Regions from separate parts of the Solibaculum intestinale genome, predicted to be linked through region 1. Evidence: predicted binding sites of a transcription regulator. Region 1 holds the regulator's gene; each other region holds the start of a gene.
What was found. The regulator Rex, encoded in region 1, represses fermentation and respiration genes when NADH is low (regulators of the CRP and FNR family bind a similar motif). The targets are predictions, from matches to a motif close to ATTGTTAANNNNTTAACAAT.
Positions count from the first base shown of each region.

Region 2: the regulator Rex is predicted to act here: its motif matches at 2,163-2,182, upstream of adhE (bifunctional acetaldehyde-CoA/alcohol dehydrogenase).
Region 3: the regulator Rex is predicted to act here: its motif matches at 2,079-2,098, upstream of fucO (lactaldehyde reductase).
Region 4: the regulator Rex is predicted to act here: its motif matches at 1,923-1,942, upstream of WMO26_RS11785 ((2Fe-2S) ferredoxin domain-containing protein).

Region 1 covers NZ_JBBMFD010000004.1:76,286-80,461, reverse strand. Annotated here, with positions in the region: gene WMO26_RS04045 (chromate transporter) at 1-119, shown strand, start outside; gene dapA (4-hydroxy-tetrahydrodipicolinate synthase) at 254-1,198, shown strand; gene WMO26_RS04035 (hypothetical protein) at 1,346-1,840, shown strand; gene WMO26_RS04030 (redox-sensing transcriptional repressor Rex) at 1,908-2,555, opposite strand; gene WMO26_RS04025 (isocitrate/isopropylmalate family dehydrogenase) at 2,639-3,805, opposite strand; gene WMO26_RS04020 (aconitate hydratase) at 3,838-4,176, opposite strand, start outside.
Region 2 covers NZ_JBBMFD010000027.1:23,518-27,693, reverse strand. Annotated here, with positions in the region: gene adhE (bifunctional acetaldehyde-CoA/alcohol dehydrogenase) at 1-2,054, opposite strand, end outside; gene WMO26_RS13675 (hypothetical protein) at 2,962-3,483, shown strand; gene WMO26_RS11795 (SpoIIE family protein phosphatase) at 3,835-4,176, opposite strand, start outside.
Region 3 covers NZ_JBBMFD010000003.1:43,285-47,460, reverse strand. Annotated here, with positions in the region: gene WMO26_RS03175 (prepilin-type N-terminal cleavage/methylation domain-containing protein) at 1-184, opposite strand, end outside; gene WMO26_RS03170 (hypothetical protein) at 563-817, shown strand; gene fucO (lactaldehyde reductase) at 899-2,050, opposite strand; gene WMO26_RS03160 (anti sigma factor C-terminal domain-containing protein) at 2,220-3,503, opposite strand; gene WMO26_RS03155 (RNA polymerase sigma factor) at 3,503-3,997, opposite strand.
Region 4 covers NZ_JBBMFD010000027.1:18,205-22,380, reverse strand. Annotated here, with positions in the region: gene WMO26_RS11790 ([Fe-Fe] hydrogenase large subunit C-terminal domain-containing protein) at 1-1,388, opposite strand, end outside; gene WMO26_RS11785 ((2Fe-2S) ferredoxin domain-containing protein) at 1,529-1,780, opposite strand; gene ymfI (elongation factor P 5-aminopentanone reductase) at 2,082-2,807, shown strand; gene WMO26_RS11775 (TVP38/TMEM64 family protein) at 3,460-4,176, opposite strand, start outside.

The sequences.
Region 1 (4,176 bases):
TCCTTTTTGCGGCCGGTTTTTTCGTACTGCGCAAGTGGAAGCCAAACCCAATTTTCGTCATGCTGGGAGCGGGTGCCTTGGGCGGCGCGCTTTATCTGATTCTGGACCTTCCCGTGTGAACACGGCCTTAACATCCAAGCCGGTTTCTTTATGGGATCTTTTCTTGAGTTTTTCCTCTCACAGGACTATATTGATACCAGCAGGCACGCCACCTGCACCAAAAGGAAATTTTCCAAAAACGAGAGGGTTTATCATGAAAAAAACCGTGTTTCGAGGTTGCGCCACCGCCATCGTCACTCCCATGAAGGATGACGGCGCCATTGATTACCACATACTTAACGCGTTGCTGGAGCACCAGCTTGCAAACCATGCCGATGCCATCGTCGTAGCCGGGACCACCGGGGAAGCTTCCACCATGACCGATGAAGAGCATCTGGAAGTCATCCGTTTTACCGCCTCGGTGGTAAACGGCCGGGTGCCGGTGATCGCCGGCGTGGGAGGCAACTGCACCCAGCACGCGGTCAGCCTTTCCAAGCTCGCTCAGAAAGCGGGCGCGGATGCTCTGTTACACGTAACCCCCTACTACAATAAGACCTCCCAGGAGGGGCTCTATCAGCATTTCAAAGCCTGCGCCCAGGCAGCCGACCTGCCGGTTATCCTTTATAACGTCCCTTCCCGCACCGGCGTGAACATCCAGCCGGATACCTGTGTGCGGCTTTGCGAGGTGGAAAATATCGTCGGTATCAAAGAAGCCAGCGGCAGCGTCTCCCAGATGGCTCAGATCGCCGCCCGCTGCGGCAACCGGCTGGACATCTACTGTGGCAACGACGACCAGATCACCCCGTCCCTTTCACTGGGCGCCAAGGGTGTGATTTCGGTGCTGGCCAACCTGCTGCCTCATGTAGTCCACGACATCTGCCAGAGCTACCGGGACGGCAACGTCCAGCACAGCACGTCGCTGCAGCTGCAGTATCTGGATTTGATCGGAGCTTTGTTTTCCGACGTCAATCCTATTCCGGTCAAGCAGGCCCTGCGGTTTATGGGCGTGCCGGTGGGGTCCTGCCGTCTGCCCTTGTGCGAGATGGAGCAGGAGAAGGCGGAAAAGCTGTGGAAGGTGATGCAAAAGCATGGCCTTTGTGCGGCGAGCCGGACATATTTTGCCTTGCCGATTCTAAATGGGAAAATGGTTTCCGCGTAAAATTCTGGAGATATCCGCTTGTCTGCGGTTTTATTTGAACAGGAGGCAGCCGACTGTTTCGGCGGCCTCCTTTCTATCTTTTGCGGTGGAAACTTTTATGTTAAAATAAAGTTATGAATTGATGGAACAGGAAAGAAGGGCATTTTCGTGAGAAAAGAGTCTATGCTATTAGAGGTTACGCAAGAAAAATTCCAGGAACGATTTTTGGAACAGATAGATACCTCCTGTTCTTTTCATCAGGACAGGGACTTTCGGGGAAAACTGTTGGAAAAGCATTCGTTTTATTTCTACCGCATTCCTTGTATCCGCAATTCCTGGGTAACGGTGTTAAAGGGTGAGATTGTAGGGGATACTATCTCCTATACATACACGAAAATGACAGTGGCGATTATCCTTTCCATTGTGATCGCAGCTATCCCATTTTTGTTGCTATTGTCTTCTTTTCTGCCTCTTTTTCTTCTACCTATATTAGAGGATTCAAAAAAGCTGGTTTTCGATATGGTCACGAATGGGGTCTGGATCTGCGTTCCTGCGGCTGTCATAAGTGGAATTTGCGTTCTTCCTCTTTTTATTAAAACCAGAGTGGCAAAGGATGCGCTCAAGCAAAAGCTTCGAGAGCTCTGTGAAGCGGGAGAGAAATAAAAAATGCAAAAACGCGGGACCATCATGGTCCCGCGTTTTTGCATCCGGCGTACTGGGAAAAAAGAGCCTATTCTTTTCTCTCCAGCTCAGAAACCCGGTAGCTTAAAGTCAAGAGGCTGTCCCCCAAATGAACGTTTTCGATGACCGCATCAGGGAAATGGACCGACAGGTCATAGTGGCTGAAATTCCAGAACCCCTTGATGCCGAGCTTGGTCAGGCGGGTTGCCATCTCATGGGTGGACTCTCTCGGGATACACAGCACCGCCACCGCCGGATGGTTGCGGCTGCAAAATTCCTCCAAGCCCCGGCTGTCCTGCACCGGGATTCCCTTGATGACCTGGCCGATGAGGTTGGGATTTTGATCGAAAATGCCGATCAGGTCGAACCCGCGGGTTTCAAACGCCATGTGGTTGGCGATGGCGCGCCCCAAATTGCCAGCGCCGATCAGGATCGCCCGGCGGCGCTTGTCTGTCCCCAGGATTTTCCCGATTTCCCGGTACAGCTGGTCCACGATATACCCGTATCCCTGCTGCCCGAACCCACCGAAGCAGTTGAGATCCTGCCGGATCTGCGACGCGGTCAGCCCCATGCGCTGGGAAAGCTCCCGTGACGAAATGCGGGTGACCCCGTGCTTGAGCAGGTCCCCTAGAAACCGGTAGTACCGGGGAAGGCGCCGGATTACCGACATGGAGATGTTTTCCCGTTTGTTGCTCATCGTTTCTCATCCTTTGTTCTGATAGCCGTGGGGTTGCAAGAAAAGGGCACGGCCCGGGCCGTGCCCTTTTTGTCCGCCTGGAATTAGTTCTGCATGGCCTCGATGGTCTGCATCACGTATTCGCCGAACTGGCTGCAGGTCGCGCCCGTGTCCCGCCCGGTGATGACGTACTTCTTCTCTTCGTACATGCACTTGTCCAGCGCTTTTTCCAGCAGGTCCGCCTTTTCCTGGCGGCCGATGTGGGAAAGGAGCATCACCGCCGCGCGCAGCATGGAACAGGGGTCGGCGTACTGGCCGCGGCCTTCGTTCATCATGCGGGGAGCGGAGCCGTGGATGGCTTCGAACATGGCGTAATGCTTGCCCAGGTTCGCGCTGCCGGCGGTACCTACGCCGCCCTGGAACTCCGCAGCCTCGTCGGTGATGATGTCGCCGTAGAGGTTCGGCAGGATAAACACCTTGAAGTCAGTGCGGCGCTTCTCGTCGATCAGCTTCGCGGTGGTGATGTCAATGTACCAGTCGTCGGTGATGATCTCCGGGTATTCCTTGCCAATCTCCTGGCAAAGGCGCAGAAACTTGCCGTCGGTGGTCTTGACCACGTTTGCCTTGGTGATGATGGAAACCCGCTCCTTCTTATTCTTGCGGGCATAGTCGTAAGCAAGGCGGGCGATACGCTCAGTGCCCTGGGTGGTGGTAACGGTAAAGTCCACCGCCAGGTCGTCGGTCACGTTGACGCCGCAGGAACCCAAGGTATAGGCGCCTTCTGTGTTCTCCCGGAAGAAGGTCCAGTCAATCCCCTTTTCCGGAACCTTTACCGGACGGACGTTGGCGAACAGGTCGAGCTCCTTACGCATGGCCACGTTTGCCGACTCGATGTTGGGCCACGGATCACCGGCACGGGGCGTGGTGGTCGGGCCCTTCAGAATGACGTGGCACTTTTTCAGCTCGGCGAGCACGTCGTCGGGAATCGCCTTGCCCACTTCGGCACGATGCTCAATGGTCAGCCCGTCGATGGTGCGAAACTCCACCTTGCCCGCCTCAACCTCATCCTTGAGGAGGTACTCGAGCACCCGGGCGGCTTCATTGGTGATGATCGGGCCGATCCCGTCCCCGCCGCACACGCCGATGATCAGCTTGTCAAGGTGCTCAAAATCGGTGAACTCCTTGTCCGCCTTCATCCGTTCGACCCGTTCGAGCTGGGCGCGCATGACCTGTTCAAATTTTGTTAGGGCTGCCGTGATTTTGTCTTCCATTCGTGTTTCCTCCTGGCTCAAAATAGAAAAGCTTATTCCGCCTGAAGCTTCGTGTAATTGAGAAGGCCGCCGGCCAGCAGCATCTCCCGCTGGCGCTTGGACAGCTCGCAGCGCACCGGGAACTTGGTCCCCTTGGTCAGATTCTCCACCACAATCTCGCCGCCTTCGGCGATGGCCTTGCGGATCTCCGGCAGGCGCAGCTCATCCATCTGATCAATCCCGTCGTAATCCGCGTCCTTTTCAAAGGTCAGCGGCACGATGCCGGCATTGATCAGGTTTGCCGCATGGATGCGGGCGAAGGACTTGGCGATGACCGCCTTGACCCCTAAGTACAGCGGCACCAGCGCCGCATGCTCTCTCGAAGAGCCCTG
Region 2 (4,176 bases), on a different contig from region 1:
AGCTCGATGGCCTTGACCGCCAAGCCGTTGGTGTAATCGGACGCCAAGGTGGACACATAGGCCTCGATGGCGTGGGTGAGCACATCCATGCCGGTGTCGGCGGTAATGGACTTGGGCATGGTCATGACGAACTGCGGGTCGATGATGGCCACATCCGGAGTCAGCTCATAGTCGGCCAGGGGGTACTTGATGTTGCCGTTCTGCTTATCGGTGATGACGGCGAAGGAGGTGACCTCCGAACCGGTGCCGGAGGTGGTGGGGATGGCCACAAGCTTGGTCTTATTGCCCAGGTTCGGGTAATGGAAGGCGCGCTTGCGGATATCCAAAAAGCGCATGCGCAGGCCGTCAAAGTCGGTGTCCGGGTGCTCGTAGAAGAGCCACATGCCCTTGGCCGCGTCGATGGCGGAGCCGCCGCCCAAAGCGATGATCACGTCGGGCTTAAACTGGTTCATAGCGTCCACGCCGCGCATGATGCACTCCACCGACGGATCGGGCTCCACCTCGGAGAAAATCTCGCAGTGGCAGTAATGCTGGCGCTTGCGAAGGTAATAGAGCACCTTGTCGGTATAGCCGAGCTTTACCATCATCGGGTCGGTGACGATAAAGGCACGGGAGATGTCGGGCATTTTCTCCAAATACTGGACCGAGTCGTTCTCAAAGTAGATCTTCGGCGGAATCTTGAACCACTGCATATTGACTCTCCTTTTGGCAAGGCGTTTCTTATTGATCAGGTTGACGGAAGAAACGTTGGAGGTGGTGGAATTCCGGCCGAAAGAGCCGCAGCCCAGGGTTAAGGACGGGGTGTTGGTGTTGTAAATATCGCCGATGGCGCCCTGGGAGGAAGGCTGATTGGCGATGACGCGGCCCACCTTCATGGCTTCACCGTAGGCCTTGCAGAGGGCTTCGTTGTTGGAATGGATGACCGCGGAATGGCCCAGGCCGCCCAGCTCCAGCATGGTTTTGGCGTACTGGAAGCCCTGCTTGTCGTCTTCACAGACAAAGTAGGCCAGCACCGGAGACAGCTTTTCCAGGGAGAGGGGGTACTTTCTGGAGGGATAGGGAAGTTTTGCAAGCAAAATCTTCGTTTTCTCCGGGACCTTGACTCCCGCCTGCTCGGCAATCCAAGAAGCTGCCTTGCCGACCACCGCCGGATTGACCGCCATCTTTTCCTTGTTGATGACGTAGTCGGTCACCTTCACGGTTTCCTCGGGCGTGAGGAAATAACAGTTGTTGGCCGCCATGATCTCCTCAAACCGGCCGGAGATCTCTTTATCGACGATGACCGCCTGCTCAGAGGCGCAGATCATGCCGTTGTCAAAGGTTTTCGACAGCATCAGGTCGGTGCAGGCGCGCTCGATGTCCACGTCCTTGTTGATGTAGCAGGGTACGTTGCCAGGGCCTACGCCCAGGGCCGGTTTGCCGGCGCTGTATGCGCTGCGGACCATGCCGGAACCGCCAGTGGCCAGGATAAGAGCCACGCCCGGATGGTTCATCAGGGCGGTGGTAGCCTCAATGGAGGGGTATTCCACCCACTGGATGCAGTGTTCCGGCGCACCGTTTTTGACTGCGGCGTCGCGCAGAATGCGGGCCGCCTCCACCGAGCACTTCTGGGCGCTGGGATGGAAAGCGAAAATAATGGGATTGCGGGTCTTGGTGGCGATGAGAGACTTGAACATGGTCGTGGAAGTGGGGTTCGTCACCGGAGTAACGCCCGCGATGACGCCCACCGGCTCGGCCACTTCCACATAGCCCTCCATCTCGTTTTCCGCCACGACGCCGACGGTCTTTTCGTTTTTAATGCTGTGCCAGATATATTCGGTGGCGAAGCTGTTCTTAATGACCTTATCCTCCACCACGCCGCGGCCGGTTTCCTCCACCGCAAGCTTGGCCAGGTACAGGTGCTGGTCGAGACCTGCCAAGGTCATGGCGTGGACGATTTTGTCCACCTGCTCCTGGTTGAGGCTCATATAGCCTTCGAGGGCCCGCTGGGCCTTTTCCACCAGGTCGTTGATCATCGCATCGGTTTCCACGGGAGCTTGTTTCTGATTTGCCATGAGAATTCCCCTTTCTAAATCGAGCGTTTCGGGCAATGTATGTCCGCCGAAGCGGAATGATTGCGGATGATGGTTCTCCACGGGTATCGTTACCGTTTGCCCGGTGAGATTGTTAATATTTTATCAAACGCTCCTACAAAACGCAAGTACAACTTTGCGCTCCTTTTTCCGAGAATTTTGTGAATATTTTAACAAGCTGTCTTTTGGTTCTTTCCGATACATTTTTGAGGTTCCTGGCAGGCTTTTTGCGTCTTTTTTTGATACCTATGGAAAGAAATCCCGATTTGGCTTTTGTGGTTTGCACGGGAAACGCCAGGGCATACCCTTTTCTTTTTCTTAGATGGCTTTTCGTCGGAATCTGCTGTCCGGTTTCTGCCTGACTTCGTGTTTCTTTCTTTCGCGCCGCCGAAAGAAAGAGGCACTCTGACAGTCATTTGAAAAGAGGACCTATGATTTGCCAAATCTTCTTATACCGGGTTTTGCTAAAAATCCGGTTTCAGCTTTGCCGCAGTCGGCCTTATCCGTCCGGTTTCTGCCTGACATCGTGTTCATTTCTTTTGCGCCGCCGAAAGAAACGAACCAAAGAAAGGGCGACTTAAGGGAGAAAAACGGCGTAAAGTTCGGGGGCAAGGTTTTTCTCCCGGAAGTACCCTCTAGGCATTCAGTCGGGAATATGAAATATATTCACAATCGATTTTACCGGCTGTCTGGGTTATATGATTATATCTCACTAAGGTTTAATTTTCTTCCTCCTGCCCTCCTCCGATAAGAGGGGGATTTTCAAGGGGGAAAAATTTGTGTCCCCGTCCCTAGCGTCTTTTTCCCCCTTGAACTGCCTTTTCTTTGGTTCGTTTCTTTTGGCAGCGCAAAAGAAATGAACACCCAAAAGAGCTTTGGAAAGGTACATTTGAAGGAGAAAAAACAGTCCAGTTCTTACCGTTTCCACCTCTCGCCGCCTTTTCTTTTGCCTCTTTCTTTTGGCGGCGCAAAAGAAAGAGGCAGCCTGGGGGTCATCGAAACGGACATGCATCCCCTATTCTTCCTCAGAATACTCGAAGAGCTCCTGCGGCGAACAGTGGAAGAGTTGACAAAGCGTATCCATACATTCAAACCGTATGGATTGCGTCTGGTTATTAAGCATGCGGCTTACACTTTGGTAGCTCATCCCCAGCTGCTTGAACAGCCAGTATTTTGTTCTTCCCTGTTCCTCCAGCAATTCCTTTACCCGCAAACGCGTCATGCTTGTCCTCTCCTTTTCTTATGCTTATACTCGGCTGATTGTTCTTTTGGAAATGTTGTTCATAATGGTTCTTCTTTTTACGAAGCGCTCATCCAATCAGCCAACCTTCGTTTTTTAATTAAAAATATGAAAACAAAAGACTGGCGGAAAGCCTTGGATATAAGCAAAGCAACTTCAGCAACAAGTTAAGAGAGGATAACTTTTCCGAAAAAGAGTTGATTCGCATTGCAGAGGCATTGAATTGCAATTATGATTCTATCTTTACTATGAAAGACACCGGCGAAAAAATATGAAACCGTGTTCGCAGGCTATTTCCTGAGAGACGCGCGGGAAAGAAAAGGATTTTCAGAGGGGGCTTTTATCTCGGTATCTTCATCCCCTATCAATCGTATCCCAAATATCCCCGTTTGGCCATTCCCATGTTGACCGTTACTACGTATGCGGATACAACGCAGCATTATAGAAAAATGCCTGGAAGAAGCGAGTCATATGCTCGTTCTTCCAGGCGTTTCGTTATCTGTCCATCTGCCAAAGGGCCCCTTAATGGTATTCCACCACGACCTCTTTGTCCATCCGCCGCAGGCATTCGGCGATCTCCTGCACCAGGCGCAGCTTGATGCTCAGGTCGATGGGCATGTCGGGGTTCTGATGGGCCGGGTTGAGGGCGCGCCCCACCACGAACTTGGCACCCGTGCATTCGAGAATCAGCTTCTGGGCCAGCAAATGGGCGCCGTCCTTCTTGTAATTGAGGGCGTTGTCCCGTCCTACCCCACCCTGCTCATACTTTTTCATCAGCTCCAGCGCCTTGCCTAGGGTGATGACCCCCTCGGTCACCAGGTCAATCCCCTCGATCTTGGCGATGGGAGGCACGTCGGGAGAAAT
Region 3 (4,176 bases), on a different contig from region 1:
ACAGCTTGACCGCCGCTTCGATGGCGCGGGCGTTAGCCGCGTCGGTGCTTTCGTTGGCGCTGCTGATGACGCCGATGACAGTGGGGATGGCGACAGCCGCCAGGATGGCCAGGATGGCGATGACGATGACCAGTTCTACCAGGGTAAAGCCTTTCTTGCCGCGCTTTTTGAGAAATAACTTCATGATCTGGCTCCTTTTCAGTTTATATTTGCAGTACGCGCTCCTCTCCTGTAAGTATAGCGTACCAACAGACCGCAAAAATAGAAAATAATATCCATTATTTACCGAAAATACGTCTAATTTGTTAATAAAATCATACACTTTTCTGAAACAAAAGTCAAGGAAAAAAAGACGAAAATCGACGATTTTTGATGAAAATCTGCTGCATTTTTACCTGAATTGACGTAATAGAAAAAACAGGTAATCTGGTTACCTAATTCTATGTCCCCCCTGAATAAATATGCTGAATAACCTCAAGATTTTTTAATATTTGCCCAGAGAATGCATAGCTGCGGGCGTATGCACAAATACTAATCCCGTCTTAAAAAAGGAGGAATCGGTATGGAGCAAAACCCCTTTGTAGGAGAAGGAACCCGCCACCCGGACAATACACCGGATATGCCCCTGGGGCTGGGGATGGAGCTGGCCCTGGACATGGACGCCATGTCCGAGTTCGGAAAGCTGCCCCGGGAAGGGAAGGAACGGATTATCCAGTATATCCAGACGCCGAAGACCGGCGACGAAGTCAAAATGCGCATCCGCAAGGTAGTCACCGCCCTGCACAAGCACGAGATTGGATTCATTAACGGCCTGTAATTCTGCAGTAGCAAACAAAAAGGACCTGGAGTCCATTTGGACTCCAGGTCCTTGCTTTTTGATGAGCAACAAAACCGATGATTACATCATGGATTTATAAAGCGCGATAATGTCTTCCTTGGTCGGATCCTTCGGGTTGCCGGGACGGCAGGCATCGTCCATAGCCTGCTGCGCGAGCATCGGGATGTCCTCTTCCTTCACGCCGACCTCGGAAACCTTCTTCGGAATTCCCACATCCTCAGAGAGCTTCTTGACCGCGTCGATGGCGGCCTTGCGGTACTCTTCCTGAGTCATGTTCTCCGTTCCGGGAACGCCCATAGCCTTAGCGATGTCGCGGTACTTCTCACCGGTCGCTTCGGCGTTATACTCCATAACAGTGGGCAGGATGATGGCGTTGGCTACGCCGTGAGGGGTGTCATACACAGCGCCCAGCGGGTGCGCCATGGAGTGAACGATGCCAAGACCCACATTGGAGAAGCCCATGCCGGCGATGTACTGGCCCAGAGCCATGTCTTCTCTGCCCTGCGGGTCGTTCTCGCAGGCCTTGCGCAGCGAGCGGGAGATCAGCTCGATGGCCTTGAGGTGGAACATGTCGGTCATTTCCCAGGCACCCTTGGTGATGTAACCTTCGATGGCGTGGGTCAGCGCGTCCATACCGGTGGCGGCCGTCAGGCCCTTGGGCATGCTGGACATCATATCCGAATCAATGACGGCGACCAGCGGAATGTCATGCGGGTCGACGCAGACGAACTTGCGGCTCTTCTCCACGTCGGTGATGACGTAGTTGATGGTGACCTCCGCGGCAGTACCGGCAGTGGTGGGGACAGCGATGATCGGCATGCACTTGTTCTTGGTGTCAACTGCGCCTTCCAGGCTTCTGACGTCGGCATGCTCCGGGTTATTCATGATGATGCCGATGGCCTTCGCGGTGTCCATGGAGGAACCGCCGCCGATGGCAACCAGGTAATCCGCACCCGCCTTCTTGCAGGCAGCCACGCCATCCTGTACGTTCTGGATGGTGGGGTTGGGCTTACAGTCGTCGAACACTTCATAGGCAAGACCGGCGTCGTCGAGCACCTTGAGCACCTTGGTGGCGACTTCAAACTTCATCAGGCTCTTGTCGGTCACAACGAGGGCCTTCTTGTAGCCGCGCTTCTTCGCCTCGTCCGCGATGACGGAGATGGCGCCCGCGCCGAAATAGGACGTTTCGTTGAGAATGATTCTGTTTGCCATGACTGTGGTTACCTCCTGTATGTTTGGTATTGTTATTTAATTATCAAACCACTGTCGTCAGTATACCGCATAATTATTTTTTTAACAATGGCAGAAACCTAAAATTTCGATTTCATTTTTGTATCAAATTTGTGTACTAATTGTGAGGAAGCATCCGCAAGACGAAAAACTATTTGGAATATTCGGAAAGGGTTACATTGTCGATGGCAAACCGGTCCACATCCGGGTCATCGCGCAGGGCGAGAACGTCGTCTCTGGAGGCGGTAATTAAAACACAGGGTGATTTTATACCGTTTTGCTGCACATAGGAAAGCGCCTCTTGAAACTTTGCCGTTCCGCCGGTAAACACGTTGCAAAATTCGGGGTTTTCGATCATTTGATTGAGCAAAGATGTAAAATGGTGCTCCATAGCCTCACCACTGTGAAAATCCATCAATATTGGACCGTCTTCATAGTACAGAGGCCATGGAGATCCCATTGAAAAATACTGAGGCCCTGCATCAGCATTGATAAGGGAATACACGCGGAACTTTTGATACGTAAAGCCGAAATTGGTGTAGGAATATGCTCTTGGTTCACCCAGGCGTAACGTCGGATCACTGGTGACGACTTCGATCCATTGAAAGGTTACATTGTGCTCTGTAGAATTATACTGAATCATTTTGTCCATCAGTGCATCCATACTCAGAGGTTCTCGAAAGGTGAGATAGCCGGTGAGCTGGGCAGTAGCAGGTAAATCGGGAACCGTCTCAAAATCGACGGCATGTGGGTCCGGGTTATGGGCGCCGTCATACGGATATCTTTCGCTCAGAGTATAGTAGACGATCTTTTCTTGGTTCCAACTCCCATCCGAAAGCATATAGCGGGTTCCTCTACTGGGATAGCGGTTGAAAGAACTGAGCGACGAAAATTGGTCCAAGAAGAGAGAGGCATCAAAAATATTGGAAGAATCATCAAAAAAATATTGACTTATTTGCATAGAATAGTAAGATGCGCCGATTTTCTTGACGTTCTCTGCATAAATACCATCGATACCAGGAAGAAGAAGTTCCGACAGGGCACGTAAATTTTCACTAAATAGATTGGTATCATTTATGGTATAGTTTTCTCCCTTGTCGTTTTGGTATTCGCTTGGCGCATAAGGACTATAAAAACAGGCGTCAAGAATCGGGGATATGATGAGGATAGTGCAAAGCACCAGCCCAAGAATGGATGCAAGTACTTTCAAGACCGTCCGACGAAACTTCTTATTAATTTTCTTTTTTATCTTTTTGGTTTCCCTTTTTATCGTTTCTTCGGGAATTTTCAGCTGTAGCGAAGTGGCCTCATCTGCTTTATCCAGAAAGTAGTCATTCAGCACCTGCGCTCGTTCCAACTCATCCTCTACAAGGGTGATTTCCTCCGCAGTTGCCTCATTTTTCAGATAGCGCTCAAATATCTCTCTGAAACTCATTACAAATCCTCCTTTTCCAATTGTTTGCCGAGATACATCCGTGCCCGGTAAAGTCGGGTGCGTACTGCAGTATCTGTAATTCCAAGCACCTTCGCCACGTCCCTTGTGGGCAAGCCCCCATAATAAAAGAGAATCACAGGTTCTCGATATCCGGGTGGCAACCTTAGAACCGCGTCGTAAAGCTGTCGATTTCGTTCGTTTTCTACCAGTTCCCCCAACAGGTCCTGACTGTCCGGCAGCCGCTCTATCTCCTCATCAAGAAGGGAGGTGAGCCGCCGCTCTTTTCGCAACCGGTCCAGCCACAGGTTGCGGCAGACTTTCATCAGCCAAAATTTTATGCTTCCTCCACTCTTCTCTAAGCAGATCAACGCTCTTAAAAAGGATTCTCCCGTTAGATCCTCCGCATCCGTCCGGTTTCGGCAAAGGGATAGGGCGTACAGATACACCTCCGTGTAATACCGTTCGTATACATCCTCCAAGTCCTCCTTCTCCATGGCCTCCCTCCTCTCTCCATCTACCAAACGAATCTGCCGTCCGATTGTGACGAAAACCAGCGTAAAAAATCAGAATGTGAACGGCCGTCTCCTTCTGTTTTGCACCGTCCATAAAAGCAGGGACTTTATAAGGAATTCCCGTCCTACGTCCAAGCGAAATGCGTCCGTTTACCCGTACC
Region 4 (4,176 bases), on a different contig from region 1:
TTGACCAGTTCAAAATCCTCCGCCGGCAGCACCAGCTCAATGGGCATGCCCACTGTTTGTGCTTCCGTCAGGTCAAACATCCGCCCGGCCGCCCGGTTATACTGGAGCACCATAAACTCCTGGTCGAGCATGAAGATGGCATTAGGAGTGTTCTCCAGAATGACGTTGGACATGCTCTCCGCCTTTTCGCGCATGTAGGGCAGGCACATTTTCAGATCCGCCTTGCCCTGGTAAACGGCGATGGCCTTTTCCCGGCAGGTGGGATAGCCGCAGGCGCCGCAGTTGAGCATGGATTCGGGCGTGGTCTTGCCGATGCGGGCGAGAATTTCTTTGATAGTCTCGTCGTCGGGGATTTTATCGTGGACCATGGTACGGTTATAGACGGCGAAGAAGTCCGTGCGGGTCTCTTCGGAGGGGACCGGCGGGGTTTCGGTTTTCTTCTGGGAATTGCGCAACAGCAGGTCCTTGGAAATGAGGAAGGGCGTTTCGAAGCTTTTGAGCCCCGGCCCTTCCACACAGGAACCCGAACAGGCGCTCATTTCGATGAAATAGCCGCCAATGTTATAGTCCCGGATGGAATCGAGCATCTGGATGCAGCGGTTGAGCCCGTCCACGGCCACGCTTTTATAGTTCCCGCGGGCCGCCCGGGGAATGGTGCTGAGGATGCCGCCGGGCGAGGGATAGAGGCGGCTGACGGTTTCGTGCATCTCGGCCGGGTTTTCGTCCGGCTCGGAGATGCAGATTTCTTCTTGCTCCAGCCAGTCCTTGAGCTCCTCGAACATCAAAACGGCGTTGATGTCCCGCCCGGTCTTGGCTTCCTGCTTTTTGGAGATGCAGGGACCCACAAACACTACCTTGATGTCGTCCCCGTAGGCCTTTTTCATCATCCGGGCATGGGCCACCGCCGGAGACACCACCGGCGCGATGAATGGGACGAGTTCGGGATAGTATTTCTCCACCAGCATCACCGAGGTGGGGCAGCAGGTGGTGATGATATTGCGCATCTTCTTTTCTTCCATCAGCCGCATGTATTCCCGGCTGACCTGGGTGGCGCCGATGGCCGTTTCCTCCACATGGGCAAAGCCCAGCCGCTTGAGAGCGGCGGACAGGGCGGTAAAGCTCTTGCCCGGGAAGGCGGCCACATAGGAGGGCGCGACACTGGCGTAAATCTTGGCGCCGGTCTTTCGATAGCCTTCGATAATGGGCAGGTCGCTGGACACCTGCTTGGCGTTCTGGGGACATACCAGCGTACATTTCCCGCACAGGATGCAGGCTTCTGGAATAATGCGGGCCTGTTCGTTGGAAAAAGAGATCGCCTTGACGTCACAGGTCCGGATACATTTATAGCAGCTTTTGCAGTTGGCTTCCTTAAACTGGATGATACTCATATTGTCTCCGCCATTTCTCCAGCGGCGAAAAAATAAAAGAAACGCTTATCCCGGCCCGCTGGTTCGGGATAAGCGGCATCAATGCGGGCAGCCACGGCACCCGGGAAATGAACTTGTTCTCCTGCAGGCAGGACGGCCCCTCAGGACTCCACCAGCGGGAGCACCTGGGTATTAAAAAAGTTCTCCGCCGTGGCGCCGGAAACGCTGTAAATATCGCTGTCGCCGATTTTCACCGAGACTGCCTCGGTGCAATGGCCCAGGCAAAATACGCCCATCAACTCCACCTTATCCTCCAGCTCATGCTCCTTAATCAGCCGCTGGAACGTGGTAATCACGCTGTGGGACCCTTTGATATGACATGCGCTTCCGATACATACACTCAACTTTACCATGCTAACCACCTTTTCTCCGGCCGGTTCTTGTCTTGTTTGGAGCGGCCGCCACCGCAGCCGGTGAGTGGCGCGCCGTATGGGCTGCATTTCTCCGGCCGCTGTTCCCTGTTTTACAGGCCGGACACAGAGAAATACACAGAATTTTGTTAAAATTTCGACATAGCTTTATTTTATCCGACAACTGCGCAGATTGCAAGCAGGAATTGCAGCCAAATGGAGTTTTTTCATCCCCTCTCCTTTACCTTATGCGAAAGGTAGGGTAAAATAGAAAAAATATGGCTTGCCCAAAGGAGAGAGAATCATGCCGTCTACCGTTTTGATCACCGGCGCTTCCAGAGGAATCGGGGCTGCCGCCGCCCGTTTGTTCGCCCAGAAGGGCTGGCAGGTGGCGGCCAACTACTGCCAAAGCGAAAAGGAAGCCCGAGCGCTTGCTGCGTCCCACCCCGGCATTCTGGCGGTGCAGGCGGACGTGGCGGACCGCGGACAGGTGGACAGGATGACAAAAGAGGTCCTCCATCAGTTCGGCCACATTGACGTGCTCATCAACAACGCCGGCATTGCCCAGCAAAAGCTGTTCACCGACGTGACCGAGACGGAGTGGGAGAGGCTCTTCTCTGTGAATGTAACCGGGGTCTTTCACTGCTGCCAAGCCGTTCTGCCCGGCATGATCCGCCGCCAGCGGGGGAAAATTCTCAACCTATCCTCCATCTGGGGGATGACCGGCGCCTCCTGCGAGGTGGCCTATTCCGCTGCCAAGGCGGCGGTGATCGGGCTTTCGAAGGCGCTGGCCAAGGAGGTGGGGCCCAGCGGCATCACCGTCAACTGTGTGGCCCCCGGCGTCATCGACACACAGATGAACGCCGCTTTGGACGACGAAACCCGCGCGGGTCTGCGGGAGGAAACGCCCTTAGGGGTACTGGGCAAGCCCGAGGACGTGGCGAATCTCCTTTTCTTCCTGGCGAGCGAACAGGCGGATTTCATCACCGGCCAGGTCATCAGTCCCAACGGCGGCTTTGTCATTGTGTAACGGACCGAAGCACTCCCTTTTGGATGATATGCCGTGATTAGGGGAGTCTTCTGCCAAGACGGAAATGGGCACGGCGAGGCCGGCCATATTTTCAAACAAAAAGCCCCGTCGGCCGAAAACAAATCGGTCAACGAAGCTTTTAATACAATTCGTTTATTTATTGTCAAATTATACTGATTTTTGTTCCTTTTTACCGGAATTCTCCTGCGTGGATGGGAGCTGAAGCTCCAGAAACGGAAGTCCCCGGCGGCTTCCCCACTGTGCCGCAGCCTGGAAAAGCGCCTGGCCGGCGTCCTCTCCCTGTGGAGACGGCGGGATCCAGAACTCTGCCTCCAGCACTGCCCGGTAACGGGAGAAGCAGGGGCCTCTCGGAGCCGGACGCTCCTTTAGGCAAACGGCGGCACAAGGCCGGCCCGCCCTTTCCAGCAGCAGGATCGCGGCCTTTGGATTTTGCAGCAGGGCAAGCAATTGCTTGGCGCAAACCGGCCGTGAAATCCTCTCGCGCAGGCAGCACAAAGCGGGAAGGTCCTCTTGTGTCGCTTGGCGGACGATGCGGCCGCGTCCTTCTTCCCTTTCCCGGCAGAATTCAAAATGTTGTGTGGTTTTTCTGGCTATTTCGTTATATTTAATTTTAAGTATACAATTTGTAATTCTATTCGTGGGATTCCGCCTCCTGCTTTCGCTTTTTCATGATGCGGTTATAGAGGAGCAGGCCCAGCCCACTGACGGCTGCGGTGACCACAAAGACGATGATGGCAAACGTATAGTCCTGCATGCCCAGCGCGTGGCCGCCGATGGTGGAGGTGATGACGGAGGGGATGCGGGCAACGGAGGAAATGAGCAGGAAGGTGCGCAGCTTCATGGGGGTCAGCCCGATAAAGTAGGTCAGCAGGTCCTTGGGGGTGCCGGGGATGAAGAAGGCGATGAAGATCATCAGGTTGAGTTTCTTTTCATTGCGCAGAAACTTGATCCGGCTGAGCTTTTCCCTGGATACGAAAGCTTCCACCAGCTTGATGCCAAAGCATCGGGTGAGAAGGAAGATGATCGCCGAGCCGACCGCCGCGCCGGCCAGGCACAAAAGCGTGCCCTCGATGGCGCCGAACGCGTAGCCCGCGCCGATTTCGATGATTTCGCCCGGAATCATGGCCACCACTACCTGCAGCGTCATTATGCCAATCAGGATGAACCGGCCCCAAATGCCGTATTGGTCCACCCAGACGCGAAACTGCTCCGGGTCAGACGCCAGCTCCACGAGAGGTTTTCCCACTGCGATGGTCACCCAGGTGAAAAAGGCCAGTACCACCGCCAGGGACAGAATGCTGAAAATCCTCCGGCGGCGGATATAGGCCCGGTCTGGCGGGGCGGATTC